3 regions of the Micromonospora sp. M71_S20 genome follow, and region 1 is predicted to be linked to each of the others. Evidence: riboswitches for the same ligand, from Rfam matches in the RefSeq annotation. Region 1 holds a riboswitch; each other region holds the start of a gene.
The links. A riboswitch is a leader RNA that binds a small molecule or an ion and turns the genes downstream of it on or off. The one in region 1 is predicted to bind cobalamin.
Positions count from the first base shown of each region.

Region 2: it holds a riboswitch for cobalamin, as region 1 does, so the genes downstream of both, DER29_RS15495 (ribonucleoside-diphosphate reductase subunit alpha) here and bluB (5,6-dimethylbenzimidazole synthase) in region 1, are expected to answer to the same signal.
Region 3: it holds a riboswitch for cobalamin, as region 1 does, so the genes downstream of both, DER29_RS20290 (hypothetical protein) here and bluB (5,6-dimethylbenzimidazole synthase) in region 1, are expected to answer to the same signal.

Region 1 covers NZ_RCCV01000001.1:2,337,777-2,343,503, reverse strand. Annotated here, with positions in the region: gene DER29_RS10610 (discoidin domain-containing protein) at 1-1,641, shown strand, start outside; gene DER29_RS10605 (crotonase/enoyl-CoA hydratase family protein) at 1,780-2,544, opposite strand; gene DER29_RS10600 (DMT family transporter) at 2,585-3,502, opposite strand; cobalamin riboswitch at 3,611-3,809, shown strand; gene bluB (5,6-dimethylbenzimidazole synthase) at 3,848-4,477, shown strand; gene DER29_RS10590 (Rieske 2Fe-2S domain-containing protein) at 4,586-5,437, shown strand.
Region 2 covers NZ_RCCV01000001.1:3,595,475-3,601,201, reverse strand. Annotated here, with positions in the region: gene DER29_RS15505 (hypothetical protein) at 1-365, shown strand, start outside; gene DER29_RS15500 (ribonucleotide-diphosphate reductase subunit beta) at 385-1,380, opposite strand; gene DER29_RS15495 (ribonucleoside-diphosphate reductase subunit alpha) at 1,416-3,764, opposite strand; cobalamin riboswitch at 3,967-4,183, opposite strand; gene DER29_RS15490 (N-acetylmuramoyl-L-alanine amidase) at 4,542-5,639, opposite strand.
Region 3 covers NZ_RCCV01000001.1:4,719,743-4,725,469, reverse strand. Annotated here, with positions in the region: partial or broken gene DER29_RS35485 (sensor histidine kinase) at 1-85, shown strand, start outside; gene DER29_RS35480 (response regulator transcription factor) at 497-1,153, shown strand; cobalamin riboswitch at 1,487-1,616, shown strand; gene DER29_RS20290 (hypothetical protein) at 1,663-1,908, shown strand; gene cobN (cobaltochelatase subunit CobN) at 2,047-5,715, shown strand; partial or broken gene DER29_RS20280 (VWA domain-containing protein) at 5,712-5,727, shown strand, end outside.

The DNA.
Region 1 (5,727 bases):
GACGGCGTGGTCGGTGGCGGCGCCAGCGTCGTCGGGCCGAACCGGACCGTCGGCGACCTCGCCGGTGAGGCGTCCGGCCGGCGGGCGGTGACCCTCAACTCGACCGGCAGCTACGTCGAGTGGACCACCCGGGCCAGCACCAACACCCTGGTCACCCGCTTCTCCATCCCGGACGCCCCGGGCGGCGGCGGCATCAACTCGACGCTGAACGTCTACGTCAACGGCAGCTTCCACAAGGCCATCGACCTGACGTCCCGGTACGCCTGGCTCTACGGCAACGAGGCCAGCCCGGGCAACTCGCCGAGCGCGGGCGGACCGCGGCACATCTACGACGAAGCCAACGTCATGCTCAACTCCACGGTGCCGGCCGGCAGCCGGATCCGGCTCCAGAAGGACCCGGCCAACACCACCACGTACGCCATCGACTTCATCAACACCGAGCAGGTGGCGCCGATCGCGAACCCGGACCCGGCGCGCTACACCACGCCGACCGGCTTCACCCACTCTGACGTGCAGAACGCCCTCGACCGGGTGCGGATGGACACCACCGGCAACCTCGTCGGGGTGTACCTGCCCGCCGGCAACTACTCCACCGCGTCGAAGTTCCAGGTGTACGGCAAGGCGGTCAAGGTGACCGGCGCCGGGCCCTGGTACACCCGGTTCAACGCGCCGTCCGGCCAGGACAACACCGACATCGGTTTCCGGGCCGAGAACTCGGCGGCCGGATCGTCCTTCGCGAACTTCGCCTACTTCGGCAACTACACGTCGCGGATCGACGGGCCGGGCAAGGTGTTCGACTTCTCGAACGTGTCGAACATCGTGATCGACAACATCTGGAACGAGCACATGGTGTGCCTCTACTGGGGCGCGAACACCGACCACATGACGATCAAGAACTCCCGGATCCGGAACATGTTCGCCGACGGCATCAACATGACCAACGGGAGCACCAACAACCTGGTCAGCAACAACGACGCCCGGGCCACCGGTGACGACAGCTTCGCGCTGTTCTCGGCGATCGACGCGGGCGGCGCGGACATGAAGGACAACATCTACGAGAACCTGACCTCGACCCTGACCTGGCGGGCCGCCGGTGTGGCCGTCTACGGCGGCTACGGCAACACGTTCCGCAACATCTACATCGCGGACACGCTGGTCTACTCCGGCATCACCATCAGCTCGCTCGACTTCGGCTACCCGATGAACGGCTTCGGCGCCAGCCCGCCCACGCGGTTCGAGAACATCTCGATCGTGCGGGCCGGCGGGCACTTCTGGGGCGCGCAGACCTTCCCGGCGATCTGGGTCTTCTCCGCCTCGAAGGTGTTCCAGGGCATCCGGGTCAGCGACGTCGACATCGTCGACCCGACCTACAGCGGCATCATGTTCCAGACCAACTACGTCGGTGGGCAGCCGCAGTTCCCGATCACCGACACGGTCTTCACCAACGTCTCCATCAGCGGCGCCCGCAAGAGCGGTGACGCCTACGACGCGAAGTCCGGCTTCGGCATCTGGGCCAACCCGATGCCGGAGTCGGGGCAGGGCCCGGCCGTCGGGTCGGTCACCTTCAACAACCTTCGCCTGAGCAACAACGCGGTGGACATCCAGAACACCACCTCGACGTTCACCATCAACCGCAACTGACCCACCCCGGTCGCCCGAGCGGCGGCCGATCTTTCGGGCGGTGCGGTCACCGGACATCCGGTGGCCGTACCGCCCGGCCCGTCGGGCCTCCCGCCCGCCCGTCGGTCGGGGCGGCGCGCTGGTCGGGCCTCCGCCCGGTCAGTGGGCCGGGGCGCCGTGCCGGCCGGCGCCGGCGGCGAACCGGGCCGCGCCGGCCGCCGCGTCGGCGGCCAGCGACTCCATCCCGTACGCCAGCTCCACCTCCAGCGCCGCCGGTTCCGGCAGGCCGGCGCCGGCGAGCAGCGCCGCCCGGTCGTTGCGCAGGCAGGTCTGCGGGTGCCGGGCGATCTCGGCGGCCAGCCGCTCGGCCGCCGACCGGGACTCGCCCGGCGCGACCAGCCGGTTCACCAGCCCGATGGCGTACGCCTCCTCGGCCGGCACCGGCCGGCCGGTGAGGATCAGGTCCATCGCCCGGCTCTCGCCGATCAGCCGGGGCAGCCGGACCGTGCCCCCGTCGATCAGCGGCACTCCCCAGCGGCGGCAGAACACCCCGAGCACCGCGTCGGACTCGGCCACCCGCAGGTCGCACCAGAGCGCCAACTCCAACCCGCCGGCCACCGCGTGACCGGAGATCGCGGCGATCACCGGCTTGCTGAGCGTCATCCGGGTCGGGCCCATCGGGCCGTCCCCCTGCGCTTCGACGCGGTTGCCGCTCGGGGTGCCGATGGCCTTCAGGTCGGCGCCGGCGCAGAACGTGCCGCCGGCCCCCCAGAGCACGGCCACGGAGGCGCCGGGGTCGGCCTCGAAGGCGCGGAACGCGTCGGCCAGCGCCCGGGCGGTCGGCCCGTCGACCGCGTTGCGGGCCTCCGGGCAATCCAGGATCACCGTGGTCACCGCCGCGGCGCGTTCGACGCGTACCCCCATTGCGACAGCATGCCCCCGGCGGTGCCGGCGGCGCCAGGCGTCAGTGCGGGGCGGACCGGCCCGGGCGGACCAGGGTGGCGCCCAGCGCGGCGCCGACCACGCAGGCCACGCCGACCGCCTGCGGCCAGGCCAGCAGCTCGCCGAGCAGGACCAGCCCGACCAGCGCCCCGATCGCCGGCTCCAGGCTGAGCAGCACCGCGAAGACCCGGGCCGGCATCCGGCGCAGCGCCGCCATCTCCGCCGAGTACGGCAGCACCGACGACAGCAGCGCCACCGCCGCCCCCAGCGCGAGGGTCCACGGGTCGAGCAGCGCCGTACCGCTGCCGGCGACCCCGAAGGGCAGCACGGCCAGCGCGGCTACCGCCATCCCCAGCGCGAGGCCCCGGCTGCCCGGCACCCGGGCGCTGACCGCCTTGCCGAGCAGCACGTAGCCGGCCCAGCCGACCGCGACGGCCACGCAGCACAGCAGCCCCACCCGGTCCACCCCCGTCCCGCCGAGCCCGCTGATCAGCAGCACGCCCCCGCCGGCCAGCGCCGCCCACGCCACGTCGCCGAGCCGGCGGCTGCCGCCGAGCGACACCAGCAGCGGCCCGGCGAAGCCGATGGTGACCGCGACCCCCAGCGGCACCCGTTCCAGGGCCGCGTAGAAGGCGAGGTTCATCACCGCGAGGGCCAGCCCGAACGCCCCGACCAGACCGGCGGTGCGCCAGCCCAGGCGCAGCCCCGGCCGGACCAGGACCAGCAGGATGAGCGCGGCGAAGCCGAGCCGCAACGTGGTCGTACCGCCGGCGCTGGTGCTGCCGAAGAGTTGCTTGGCGACGGCCGCCCCGACCTGGGTGGAGAGCATGCCCAGCAGCATCAGCAGCGGGGGCGGCACGGCCCGGGGCTGTCCCAGCGCGAGAGTCAGTCGGGTCGCCGGTCGACCGGCCGGCAGCGGGCGGGAGGAGAGTGCGTACACCCGGACCACAGTGGTACCGCGGCGGGCGGCCCGCGACCGGATTTCCACCGCTGCGGGTGCACCGCGCCGCCCGCCGGACCGGGACGGGCCGGGCGGCGCTAGCATCCCGATGGCACGATCATGTGAGGTGCCCCGCGCGAGCGGGGAGAATCGGGAAGCCGGTGCGAATCCGGCACGGGCCCGCCGCGGTGACCGGGGAGCCACCGTCCACGCGTACGCGCAGCCACTGGCCCGCCCGGGCCGGGAAGGCGGACGGCCAGGCGTCGATCCGGGAGTCCGAAGACCGGCCTCGCGTCCGGTGCCCGCGTCCGGCGTGGCGTGGGCCGAGCGCAGCGGGAGCCTGCCTTGGATCTGTACGACGTCATCCACCGCCGCCGGGACGTACGCGCCCAGTTCACCGGGGCGCCGGTGCCCGAGGAGACGCTGGACCGGGTGCTGGCGGCGGCGCACGCCGCGCCGAGCGTCGGCTACTCGCAGCCCTGGGACTTCGTCCTGGTGCGCGACCCGGAGCTGCGCCGCCGGTTCCACGAGCACGTCCGCACCGAGCGGGACACGTTCGCCGCGACGCTCGACGGGGAGGCGGCCGAGCGGTTCGCCCGCATCAAGATCGACGGCGTCCTGGAGTCGACGCTGTCGGTGGTGGTCACCCACGACCAGTCCCGGGGCGGCCCCGCCGTGCTCGGCCGGCACGCCATCGCCGACACCGGGCTCTACTCGACCTGCCTCGCCATCCAGAACCTCTGGCTCGCCGCGACCGCCGAGGGGCTCGGGGTGGGCTGGGTGTCGTTCTACCGGGAGCCCTGGCTCGCCGAGCTGCTCGGCATCCCCGACGGGATCCGGCCGGTGGCGTGGCTCTGCCTCGGGCCGGTCACCCACTTCGAGCCCGTACCCGACCTGGCCCGGCACGGCTGGCGGCAGAAGCGCCCGCTGGCCGACGCGATCCACCACGACCGCTGGGCGGCACGGGAGAGCTGACCTCGGTGGGGCGTCCCGTTACGGGTCTGCGGGGGCCCGATCACGTACGGCTGCGGATCCGTCACCGCCGACCGGTTTGCGCCGGCTCCTGCCGGGAAGTCGGTACGGGTGCGAGCACTCTTGACGAAGATCGAACAGGCATCCGGCCTGGACCGGGTCGGCGACCGGTTGCAGCGCGCCGTCCAGGCCACCCTCCGACCGCAGCGGGTCCGCGACCTGCTGCACGGCGTGTGGCTGGGCCATCCGCTGCACCCGGCGATGGTGCAGGTGCCGGTCGGCGCGTGGATCAGCACGGCGGTGCTGGACCTCATGCCGGGACAGCGCCGGGCCGCCACCACCCTGTGCACGGTGGGCACCGTCAGCGCCCTCCCGGCCGCGGTCGCCGGCCTCAACGACTGGGCGGCACTCGCCCGCGACCAGCGCCGGGTCGGCCTGGTGCACGCCGCGTCCAACAGCGTCGGCCTGGCGTTCTACGCCGGCTCGGTGGCCGCGCGGATGACCGGCCGGCACAACCTCGGCCGTACGCTCGGCTTCCTCGGGCTCGGCGCCGCCAGCATGGGGGCGTACCTCGGCGGGCACCTGGCGTACAAGCAGGGCGCGCAGGTCAACCAGAGCATCTCCGAGCTGCACCGGATGAGCGACGGCTGGCACTCGATCGCGGACATGGCCGCCCTGCCGGAGCGCAAGCTGATCACCCGGGAGGTCGACGACGTCTCGGTGATCCTCTACCGGCACGGCGACGAGGTCACCGTGATGCTGGAGCGCTGCCCGCACCAGAGCGGCCCGCTGGGCGAGGGCGAGGTGCGCGAGATCGACGGGCACGCGTGCGTGGTCTGCCCGTGGCACGGCAGCGCGTTCCGTCTCAACGGCGGCGAGGTCGTACACGGCCCGTCCGGCAACGACCAGCAGGTCCTGCCGACCCGCGTCGTCAACGGCGTCCTGGAGACCCGCCTCCCCTGACCGGCACCCTGCGCCCTCCCGGCCCGGCTGCCGTGCTGTCCGGCTGGGCCATGCCCCTATCCGGCTCGGCCCGCCCGGCTCGGCCCGCCCGGTCCCGTGCTCTCCGGCCTCGGCCTCCGATGTCGATCAAGAGGTTTGGGGCGAGTTCGATCTGCCTGCCGTGACCAAACCTCTTGATCACCCGAGCGGTATCGGTGGTCGCCCGAGCGAAGCGGTTTCGGTTGGGCGGGGTGGGGTGGGGTGGGTGGTAGGGCGTCGGCGGGTGTGAGCAGGGTGGATGGGTCAGGGGC
Region 2 (5,727 bases), 1.3 Mb from region 1:
CGGGCACCCTGCTGACCAGCGTGCTGCCGCTCGGCGACGCGACACCCGGGCAGCTCACCGCCGAGATCCTCACGATCGCGGAACTGGTGGCGGACCGGCCGGCACTCGCCGCCCGGCTCGCTCACCTCCTCGGCGGGCGCACCGCCTCCCCGACGGTCCTCGACGCCGAGGCGGTGCTCGCCACGGCCCGCTCCCTCGCCGCCCGGGGCGAGGCCACCACGGGCCTGTTCGCGGTGGCCCTGGCCGGCGCCGGCAGGGCGTACGGCTGGTCCGCACCCTGGCGGGACCTGCTGCACCTGCTGCGCGGGCACCCGGTCGCCGACGTCCGCGACGTCGCCTTCGACGTCTCGATGGAGGCGACGTGATCCGCGGCGGCCCGCCGTACTAGAAGTCGTCGTCGAAGGCCACCGTGCCGCTCACCCCGACCTGGTACGCCGACACGCGCCGCTCGAAGAAGTTCGACAGCTCCTGGACGTCCTGCAACTCCATGAACGCGAACGGGTTGGTCGAGCCGTAGTGGGCGGGGATGCCGAGCTGCGCGAGCCGCCGGTCGGCGACGTGTTGCAGGTACTCGCGCATGTCGGCCAGGGACAGCCCGGGTACCCCCTGGCCGAGCAGGTCCTCGGCGAACTGGACCTCGCACTCGACGGCCTCGGCGAGCATCTGCCGCACCTGAGCGGCCAGCTCGTCGTCGAACAGGTCCGGCTCCTCCCCCCGGACCGTCTCCACCACGTCGAAGGCGAAGGCCATGTGCATGGACTCGTCGCGGAACACCCAGTTGGTGCCCGACGCCAGGCCGTGCAGCAGCCCCCGGGAGCGCAGGAAGTAGACGTAGGCGAAGGCGCCGTAGAAGAACAACCCCTCGATGCAGGCGGCGAAGCAGATCAGGTTGAGCAGGAAGGCCCGCCGGTCCTGTCGGGTACGCAGCTGCCGCAGCTCGCCCAGCGAGTCGATCCAGCGGAAGCAGAACTCCGCCTTGCGCCGGATCGACGGGATGTTCTCGATGGCGGCGAACGCGGCGAAGCGTTCGGTCTCGTCGGGCACGTAGGTGTCGAGCAGGTTGAGGTAGAACTGGACGTGCACGGCCTCCTCGAACAGTTGCCGCGACAGGTAGAGCCGGCCCTCCGGCGAGTTGACGTGCTGGTACAGGTTGAGCACGAGGTTGTTGGCGACGATGGTGTCGCCGGTGGCGAAGAACGCGACGAGGCGGCTGACCAGGTGCCGCTCGGCCGGGGAGAGCCGGTCGAGGTCGGCGAGGTCAGCGTGCAGGTCGACCTCCTCCACCGTCCAGGTGTTGCGGATGGCGTCGCGGAAGCGGTCGAAGAAGTGCGGGTAGCGCATCGGGCGCAGGGTGAGATCCATCCCCGGGTCGAGCAGCATGTGTGTGGTCCTCGGTTCGCTGGTGGTCGTGGCGGTCACTGGCAGGCCTCGCACGACTCGGGGTTCTCCAGGGAGCAGGCCAGCGCCTCGTCGACGGTCGCCACCGCCGCGACCACGCCGGCGGCGGCGCGGGCCGGCCCGACGGGCGCGACGGTGGCCTGCTGGATCCGGGTGGCCGGCCGCGAACGCAGGTAGTACGTCGTCTTCAGCCCGGCCTTCCAGGCGTACAGGTACATCGAGGAGAGCTTGCCGATCGTCGGCGCGGCCAGGAACAGGTTCAACGACTGCGACTGGTCGATGTACGGGGCGCGGGCCGCGGCCAGGTCGATCAGCGCCCGCTGCGGCAGCTCCCATGCGGTACGGAACAGCTCCCGCACCTCGGCCGGCAGTTCCGCGACGTCCTGCACGGAGCCCTCGGCGCGCTTGATCGCCGAGCGGATCCGCTCCGTCCACAGGCCACGCGCCTTCAACTCCCGCACGAGGGCGGTGTTGACCTGGAGGAACTCCCCCGACAGGGTCTCGCGCTTGAACAGGTTGGACACCTGCGGCTCGATGCACTCGTAACAACCGGCGATCGAGGCGATGGTGGCGGTCGGCGCGATCGCCACCAGCAGCGAGTTGCGCAGCCCGTACGCGGCGACCCGCTCCCGCAGCGCGCTCCACCGCGCCGTCTGGGTCCCCGTGACACCCCACAGGTCGGGTTGCAGCTGCCCGCGCGCCGCCCGGGTCTGCCCGTACGCCGGGTGGGCGCCCGAGCGTCGCGCCAGGTCGGCGGAGGTCTCCAGGGCGGTCAGGTACAGCTCCTCGCTGATCCGGGTGGACAACTCCCGGGCGGCCGGGGAGTCGAACGGCAGCCGCAGCGCGAAGAACACGTCCTGCAGGCCCATCAGGCCGAGCCCGACGGGACGCCAGCGGGGATTGCTCGCCGCCGCCTGCGGCGTCGGGTAGTAGTTGATGTCGATGACCCGGTCGAGGTACGTCACGGCGGTGCGGACGGTGGCGCGCAGCCGCTCCCAGTCGATGCCGTCCGCGCCCAGGTGGGCGGCGAGGTTCACCGAACCGAGGTTGCACACGGCGGTCTCGGCGTCGCTGGAGACCTCGACGATCTCGGTGCACAGGTTGGACAGGTGCACCACGTTGCCCGCCTCGGCGGTCTGGTTGCACAGCCGGTTCGCGGCGTCCTTGAACGTCATCCACCCGTTGCCGGTCTGGGCGAGGGTGCGCATCATCCGTCCGTACAGCTCCCGCGCCGGGACCTGCCGCACGTAGCGGCCCTGCTCCTCGGCGGCCCGGTACGCCGCGTCGAACTCCTCCCCCCACAGGTCCGGCAGCTCCGGCACCACGTCCGGGTCGAACAGCGACCACACCCCGTCGGACTCCACCCGCCGCATGAACTCGTCCGGGATCCAGTTGGCCAGGTTCAGGTTGTGGGTGCGCCGGGCGTCCTCACCGGTGTTGTCCCGCAGTTGGAGGAACTCCTCGACGTCCGGGTGCCACGGTTCCAGGTAGACGCAGGCCGCCCCCTTGCGCCGGCCGCCCTGGTTGACCGCCGCCACCGAGGCGTCCAACGTCCGCAGCCACGGCACGATCCCGTTGGACTGCCCGTTGGTGCCCCTGATCAGCGCGCCCCGCGAGCGGACCCGCGAGAACGCGATGCCGATCCCTCCGGCGAACTTCGACAGGTTCGCCACCTGCGCGTACCGCTGGTAGATCGAGTCGAGCTCGTCGCGCGGGGAGTCGACCAGGTAGCAGGAGGACATCTGGGTGTGCCGGGTGCCGGAGTTGAACAACGTCGGCGAACTCGGCAGGTACGCCAGGCTCGACATCAGCCGGTAGAACTCGATCGCCTCGTCCGGTGCCTGCGACAGGCCGCAGGCCACGCGAAGCAGCCAGTACTGCGGGGTCTCCAGCACCAGCCGGCTCGTCGGGTGGCGCAGCAGGTACCGGTCGTAGACCGTCCGCAGCCCGAAGTACTCGAAGCGCAGGTCACCGCGCGGATCGACGGCCGCGTCGAGGGCGCTCGCGTGGGCGGCGACGAACGCCGCGGTGTCGTCGCCGATCAGGCCCTCGGCGTGGCCGCGCCGGATCGCCTCGCTGAAGGAGCCGATGCCCTGCCGGCGGACCTCCTTGTCGACGTACCCGGCCAGCAGGCGGGCGGCCAGCCGCGAGTACTGCGGCTCCTCACCGAGCATCTCCGCGGCGGTCTGGATGGACAGCCGGTCCAGTTCGGCCGTCGTCGCCCCGTCGTACAGGCCGCTGATCGTCCGGGTCGCCACCCGCAGCGGGTCGACGTCGGCGAGGTCGTCGGCCCACCGCTCGACCGCACGGACGATCCTGTTGACGTCGACCGCCTCGGTGCCGCCGTCGCGCTTGCGGACCCGCATCTGCGGCCGCCGCTGGCCCGCCACGGCCGCATCGTCGGCCGGAACAACCTCGGTGACTGTCACCACTCACTCCTCGCGAGCCTTGATCCCAGACGGAATTCCTGGGCACGCGGGGAGCGGACACCGACGACGACGCGCGCCGGGCACGCGTCGGGATGGCGTCGGCCGTCCCACGCGGCCTCGGACCGCCGCACACCCGGATGCGGGCGTACGGCGCACTGGCAGGTCTTCGGACTCGCGGGCGCGACCGGACTCGCCGGTCTCCTACTGGCCGTCGCTTCCCAGGCCGCTGGCGGCCCAGTGCTGATGACGGCGGTCGTTCCCACTCACCGCTGCGGGGCAGTCCCGGATTCCCACCGGGTTCCCTCTTGCCTCGACCGCTCCGGATGAGCGGCCGAACCAGCTGCGCCGACACCATATATAGGGTTGGCGTCGTTGTCACACCCCACATGTCGGTCTCGGGCGTGTCGTCGGCGGCCCGGGTGACGCCCGTCGATCGCCGGCCCGGCGTCCGCGTCGATGCCCGCCCGCGGCGGCTCGCAGGGCTGTCGTCCCCTCGGTACAGTCGCGGCCGTGGACACCACAGGCGCCTGAGTGTGCTGGGCCCGGATCGCGCTCCACCACGGCGGGCAGCAGCGGCGACTGTGGCCGGAGGAGGATCGGCCGGCGGCGCGGTCCTGGTCTGCCGGGTGCGCGAATTCCACAACTGGCACGGACGTGGGAGCGGACCGGGATCCTGTGGTCACACGATCCCGGTCCGCCCCCAGGGCGGTGCGGTCAGACCTTGGTGACCCGGACGGCGTCAGCCACCACGTAGCCGGGGGTGCTGGTCCAGCGGCTCACCGCGACCAGGTTGCGGTCACCGGCGGCCAGTCCGAAGGTGCCCAGCGAGCGCCACACGCCGCCGCTGGAGCGCTGGTCCACGTTGACCGTGCGGTTGCCCGAGGCGGTGACGACGACGTGCGGGGCCGAGCTGTTGTAACCGGGGTCGGCCGGGTGCCGCACCTCGATCCGGTAGTCGCCGGCCGTCGGGATGTTCACCTTGAACCAGGCGGCGTCGCTGGCGGGCGTGGGGTTGGCGAAGCGGTAGTCGGCCCCGTAGCGCTGGGCCGAGTACGAGGAGGTGCCCCAGTTGGTGCTCGCCGTGAACCGCCCCGCCGTGGCGTTGTCCACGATGGTGCCGCCCGTGGGCGGCGGGTTGGTGGTGCCGAGGCCGAGGTAGGCGGCGATACCCTCGGCGTGCCCCCGGGCGACGGCGGTGATGAAGTCCGCCCGCTTGAGCAGGTTCGAGTCGGCGACGCTGTCGATGAAGAGGTTCTCGGTCAGCACCGCGGGCATGGCCGCCTCGCGCAGCATGTGGAAGTTCGCGGTCTTCAGCCCTCGGTCGGTGACCCCGCCGATCGTCCGCATGGCGCCGATCACCCTCGGGTGCAGCGCGTTGTGCAGGTTGACGGTGGCCGCCCCCGCCGTCGGGTACCGGTAGCTCTCGAAGCCGGTGCCGCCGCCGGAGTTGATGTGCACGCTCACGAGCAGGTTCGCGCCCCACGCGTTGGCGTCGTCCGTGCGGTACGCCAGGCTGCGGGTGATGTCGGTCGTCCGGGACATCCGGACGTCGACGCCCCAGTTGGCCAGCAGGATGTTGCGCAGTTGCAGGGAGATGTCGAGCGTCAGGGCCTTCTCCTGCAGCCCGTTGCCGACCGCGCCGGGGTCGGTGCCGCCGTGGCCCGGGTCGATGTAGACCTTCGGCAACGCCGCCCACGCGGGGCCGGCGACGATGGGGACGGCCGCGGCGCCGGCGACGGCCGCCAAGAGGGTACGCCGCCGAAGCGTCGGGTTGTCGAACATGTGCACCTCGTCATCGGGAGAGATCGACACTGCTCGGCAATATAGCGGGACATCGATAGAACATGAAAGATGTCTACGTCCCTGGATCTGAGATATGAAGGTTTCCTCCTCCGGGCCA
Region 3 (5,727 bases), 2.4 Mb from region 1:
TCCCGGCCAGGGCCGGGACGCCCTGGCCGCGATCGAGCGGGTCAGCCGGGCGGCCCTCGACGACGTCCGGGTCGTGCTCGGCGCGCTGCGCGATCCGGTCGACACCGCGCCGAGCTTCGCCGAACTCGACCGGCTGATGGCGGACGTCCGCCTCGCCGGCGTCGCCGTCGACCTGGAGGTGGCGCCCGACCTGTCGCGGGTGCCGGCGGCCGTGCAGGCCTCGGCGTACCGGATCGTGCAGGAGGCGCTCACCAACGTGCTGCGCCACGCGGGCCCGACCCGCTGCCGGATCGCCGTCGCGATCGGGCCCGGGGTGCTGACCGTCGCCGTCGTCGCGACCGGACGGCGGGGCGTGCCGTGGGGCCGCCCGGCCACGGCCTGCGGGGGATGCGCGAACGGGCGGCGATGCACGGCGGCAGCCTGGAGGCCGGCCCCGCGCCCGGCGGCGGGTTCGCCGTCCGTGCCCGGTTGCCGTTCACCGTGGGGGTGTCCGACGATGAGTGAGCCGGTACGCGTGCTCCTGGCCGACGACGAGGCGCTGCTGCGCGGGGCCCTCCGCCTGCTGGTCGACGCCACCCCCGGGATGACCGTGGTGGCGGAGGCCGGCACCGGGCGCGCCGCCGTGGAACTCGCACGGGCGTACGCGCCCGACGTGGTCCTGATGGACATCCGGATGCCCGAACTGGACGGTATCGCCGCCACCGAGCAGGTCACCGCGCTCCGGGACGCGCCGCGGGTGCTCATCCTCACCACGTTCGACCTCGACGAGTACGTGTACCGGGCGTTGCGTGCCGGGGCGAGCGGTTTCCTGCTCAAGGACACGCCACCCGTGCGGCTGCTCGACGCGATCCGGGTGGTCGCCGCCGGCGAGGCGCTGCTGGCCCCGAGCGTCACCCGGCGGCTCATCGCCGAGTTCACCCGACTGCCGGCCGCCCGGCGGGTGTCCGGACGGCTCGACGGGGTGACCCGGCGGGAACGGGAGGTGTTGACGTTGATCACCCGTGGGATGTCCAACGCCGAGATCGAGCGGCACCTGCACCTCAGCCGGGGCACCGTGAAGACGCACATCGGCCGGTTGCTGACGAAGCTGGCCGCCCGCGACCGGGCGCAGCTGGTGATCGCGGGCTACGAATCGGGGCTCGCCGGCCGGTGAGCCGACGTCGACCGTGGTCGAGGTCCCCGTCACCACGTCGGGCAGACGAGGACGCTTCCCGCGCGCCGCAGCCTGCCTGCTGGGGAAGCGGAACGGCACGCGGGCGCCGGGGTGCGCGCGGGTGCCGGGACGCTCGGCCCGTGCGCGTTCCGGGGCCACCGTCACGGTATTCGGCGGCTCAGACCTTACATCGGTCGACGACAATGCGAAAGGCGTGCCTGAAAGGGCGTAATGATCGCTCCCCGTCGATCGACACGAGGTGCCGTGAGCCGGGGTGGGGCGGCGTTGACCGGCGGCCCGGGGTGTGGCAGCATTCGCGGCCTGACGGCAGTGAAGGAAGCCGGTGCGATTCCGGCGCGGTCCCGCCACTGTCACCGGGGAGCGATCCCCCCTCGTGAGTCACGGCCGTGCGTGCGCGGTTGGAAGGCCGGGGGAGAGCGTCGATCCGGGAGCCAGGATACTTCGGCCGTCGGAGCGATTCCAGGGCGTGGACACCCGAGGAGGACCCGATGACGCACCGCGTCTCCCCCATCGACGATCATCGTCGCATCGTGCCCGGTCGTGCCAGCGGCCCCGCTGGCGGCGGCTCTCCCGCGGGCGGCTGCAACGCTGCCCCGCCGGTCAGCCGCCGGGCCGCCGCGCACCCGCCGGCCCGCACCGCGCCCGCCGTCGGTCGCCCGGCATTCGGTGGTGCCCGCACCGTGACCGGCCGGCTCGCCGCCGTGCCCGGGCGCGCCCTCGCCACCTACCGCTGACGCCCGCACCGCGCCGCCCGACCCCGCCGGCCCGCCGGTGAGCCGGCCGCCGGCCCGTCGTACCCGCTGAACCGCGCCCATCCCCGCATCGCCCGGTCGTCCCCGCGTCGACCCGGGCGTCACTCTCCGGAGCTGTCCGTGCGCATCCTGCTGCTGTCCACCGCCGACACCGACCTGCTCGCCGCCCGCGCCAGCGACGCCGACTACCGGCTCGCCAACCCCGCCCGGGTCGCCGCCGACGCCGTGCCGGCGCTGCTCGACGGCGTCGACCTCGCCGTCGTACGCCTGCTCGGCGGCCGGCAGGCGTGGCCGGACGGGCTCGCGGCGGTGCTGGCCTCCGGCGTGCCGACGGTCGTGCTCGGCGGCGAGAACGTGCCGGACGCGGAGCTGATGGCGGCCTCCACCGTGGCCTCCGGGGTGGCCACCCAGGCGCTGGCCTACCTGGTCGAGGGCGGGCCGGAGAACCTCGCCCAGCTCGCCCGGTTCCTCTCCGACACGGTGCTGCTCACCGGCGAGGGCTTCGCTCCGCCCGCGCCCACCCCGACGTACGGCATCCACGGCGAGCGGCCCACGCGGCCGGACCGGCCGACGGTCGGGATCGTCTTCTACCGGGCGCACGCCCTCGCCGGGAACACCGGGTTCGTCGACGTCCTCGCCGACGCGGTCGACGCGGCCGGCGGCGACCCGCTGCCCATCTACTGCGGCTCGCTGCGCGGACTCACCGCCGGCGCGGGGCCGCTCGGGCTCTTCGCCCGCTGCGACGCCCTGCTGGTCACCGTGCTCGCCGCCGGCGGCACGGTCGCCGCCGACGCCTCCGGCGGAGGGGACGAGGACGCCTGGGACGTGGGCGCGCTCGCCGCCCTGGACGTGCCGGTGATCCAGGCGCTCTGCCTGACCAGCACCCGCGAGCAGTGGGCCGCCAGCGACGCCGGGCTGTCCCCGCTGGACGCCGCGATGCAGGTGGCGATCCCCGAGTTCGACGGCCGGATCGTCACCGTGCCGTTCTCGTTCAAGAAGATCGACGCCGACGGGCTCTCCACCTACGCGGCCGACCCGGAGCGGGCCGCCCGGGTGGCCGGCATCGCCGTGCGGCACGCCCGGCTGCGGCACGTGCCCCAGGCCGACAAGCGGCTCGCGGTCGTGCTCAGCTCGTATCCGACGAAGCACTCCCGGGTCGGCAACGCCGTCGGCCTGGACACCCCCGCCTCGGCGGTGCGGCTGCTCGCCGCCCTGGCCGACGCCGGCTACCACCTCGGCGACGCCCCGGTGCCCGACGACGGCGACGCGCTCATCCACGCCCTCATCGCCGCCGGCGGCCACGACGTCGAGTGGCTCACCCCGCAACAGCTCGGCGCCGCCGAGGCGCGGGTGCCGGGGGAGACGTACCGGCGGTGGTTCGCGCAGGTGCCGGCGGAGCTGCGGGAACGGATGCTCGCCCACTGGGGCGAGCCGCCCGGCGGGCTCTACACCGACGGCGGCGACATCGTGCTCGCCGGGCTGCGCTTCGGCAACGTGGTGCTGCTGATCCAGCCGCCGCGCGGTTTCGGGGAGAACCCGATCGCCATCTACCACGACCCGGACCTGCCGCCCAGCCACCACTACCTGGCCGCGTACCGCTGGCTGGCCGCGCCCGTCGCCGACGGCGGGTTCGGCGCGGACGCCGTGGTGCACCTGGGCAAGCACGGCACCCTGGAGTGGCTGCCCGGCAAGGGCCTCGGGCTGGCCGCCGACTGCGCCCCGGACGCCGTCCTCGGCGACCTGCCGCTGGTCTACCCGTTCATCGTCAACGACCCCGGCGAGGGCACGCAGGCCAAGCGGCGCGCGCACGCCGTCGTCGTCGACCACCTGGTGCCGCCGATGGCCCGCGCCGAGACGTACGGGGACCTGGCGAAGCTGGAGCAGCTGCTCGACGAGTACGCCACCGTGCAGGCCCTCGACCCGGCCAAGGTGCCGACCCTGCGGGCCCAGATCTGGGAGCTGGTACGCGCCGCCGAGCTGCACCACGACCTGCACGCCGAGCGGATGCCCGACGCCGACGACTTCGACGACTTCGTGCTGCACCTCGACGGCTACCTGTGCGAGGTCAAGGACGTGCAGATCCGCGACGGCCTGCACATCCTCGCCGCCGCGCCCACCGGCGAGGCCCGGGTCAACCTCGTGCTCGCCGTGCTGCGTGCCCCGCAGGTCTGGGGCGGCGCCCGCGCGCTGCCCGGCCTGCGGCAGGCGCTGGCCGGCGCGTACGGGCTGGACGAGCAGGCCCTGCTCGCCGCCCCCGGGGAGCGGCTCACCGTGCCCGAGGCGCTGACCGAGACCGTGGAGGGACCGGGCGTGACCGCCGCCGACGCGGTCGACCTGATCGAGGCCCTGGCCCGCCGGCTGGTCGTCGGCATGGAGACCCTCGGCTGGGACGTCGACGCCGTCGACGCGGTGGTCGAGGAGGTGGCCGGGCGGGCCGTACCGGACGCCGCCGCGGTGCTCCGCTTCGCCGCCACCGAGCTGGTGCCGCGCCTGGACCGTACGACCGACGAGATCGACCGGGTGGTGGGCGCGCTCGACGGGCGGTTCGTGCCGCCCGGCCCGTCCGGCTCGCCCACCCGGGGCCTGGTCAACGTGCTCCCCACCGGCCGGAACTTCTACTCCGTCGACCCGAAGGCCATCCCGAGCCGCAACGCCTGGGACGTCGGCGTGGCCCTGGCCGACTCGCTGCTCGCCCGGCACCTCGCCGACACCGGGGAGTACCCCCGCTCGGTCGGGCTCACGGTCTGGGGCACCAGCGCCATGCGTACCCAGGGCGACGACATCGCCGAGATCCTCGCCCTGCTCGGCTGCCGCCCGACGTGGGACGACCGGTCCCGCCGGGTCACCGGCGTCGAGGTGGTGCCGACGGCGGAGCTGGGCCGTCCTCGGGTCGACGTCACCGTGCGCATCTCCGGCTTCTTCCGCGACGCCTTCCCGCACGTGGTCGCGCTCATCGACGACGCGGTGCGGCTGGTGGCCGCCCTGGACGAGCCCGCCGAGCAGAACTTCCTGCGCGCGCACGTCGCCGCCGACCTCGCCGAACACGGCGACGAGCGGCGGGCCACCGCCCGCGTCTTCGGCTCCAAGCCCGGGGCGTACGGGGCCGGGCTGCTGCCACTGATCGACGCCCGCAACTGGCGCAGCGACGCCGACCTCGCCGAGGTGTACGCCGTCTGGGGCGGCTACGCCTACGGCCGGGGGCTGGACGGGCGGGAGGCGCGCGCCGACATGGAACGCTCCTTCGCCCGGATCGCCGTGGCGGTCAAGAACCAGGACACCCGCGAGCACGACATCGTCGACTCCGACGACTACTTCCAGTACCACGGCGGCATGGTGGCGATGGTCCGCCACCTCACCGGCGCCGCCCCGGCCGCGTACGTGGGGGACTCGGCGATGCCGCACGACGTGCGCACCCGCACCCTCGGCGAGGAGACCCGGCGGGTGTTCCGGGCCCGGGTGGTCAATCCGAAGTGGATCGCCGCGATGCGCCGGCACGGCTACAAGGGCGCCTTCGAGCTGGCCGCCACCGTCGACTACCTGTTCGGCTACGACGCCACCGCCGGCGTCGTCGACGACTGGATGTACGAGCACCTGAGCGCCGCGTACGTCTTCGACGACACCACGAGGGAGTTCCTGGAGCAGTCGAACCCGTGGGCGCTGCGCGGCATCACCGAGCGGCTGCTGGAGGCGGCCGACCGGGGCCTGTGGGCCGAGCCCGAGCCGGCCACCCTGGACCGCCTCCGCGAGACGTACCTGGCCAGCGAGGGCGACCTGGAGGAGCGCTCATGACCACCTTCCCCT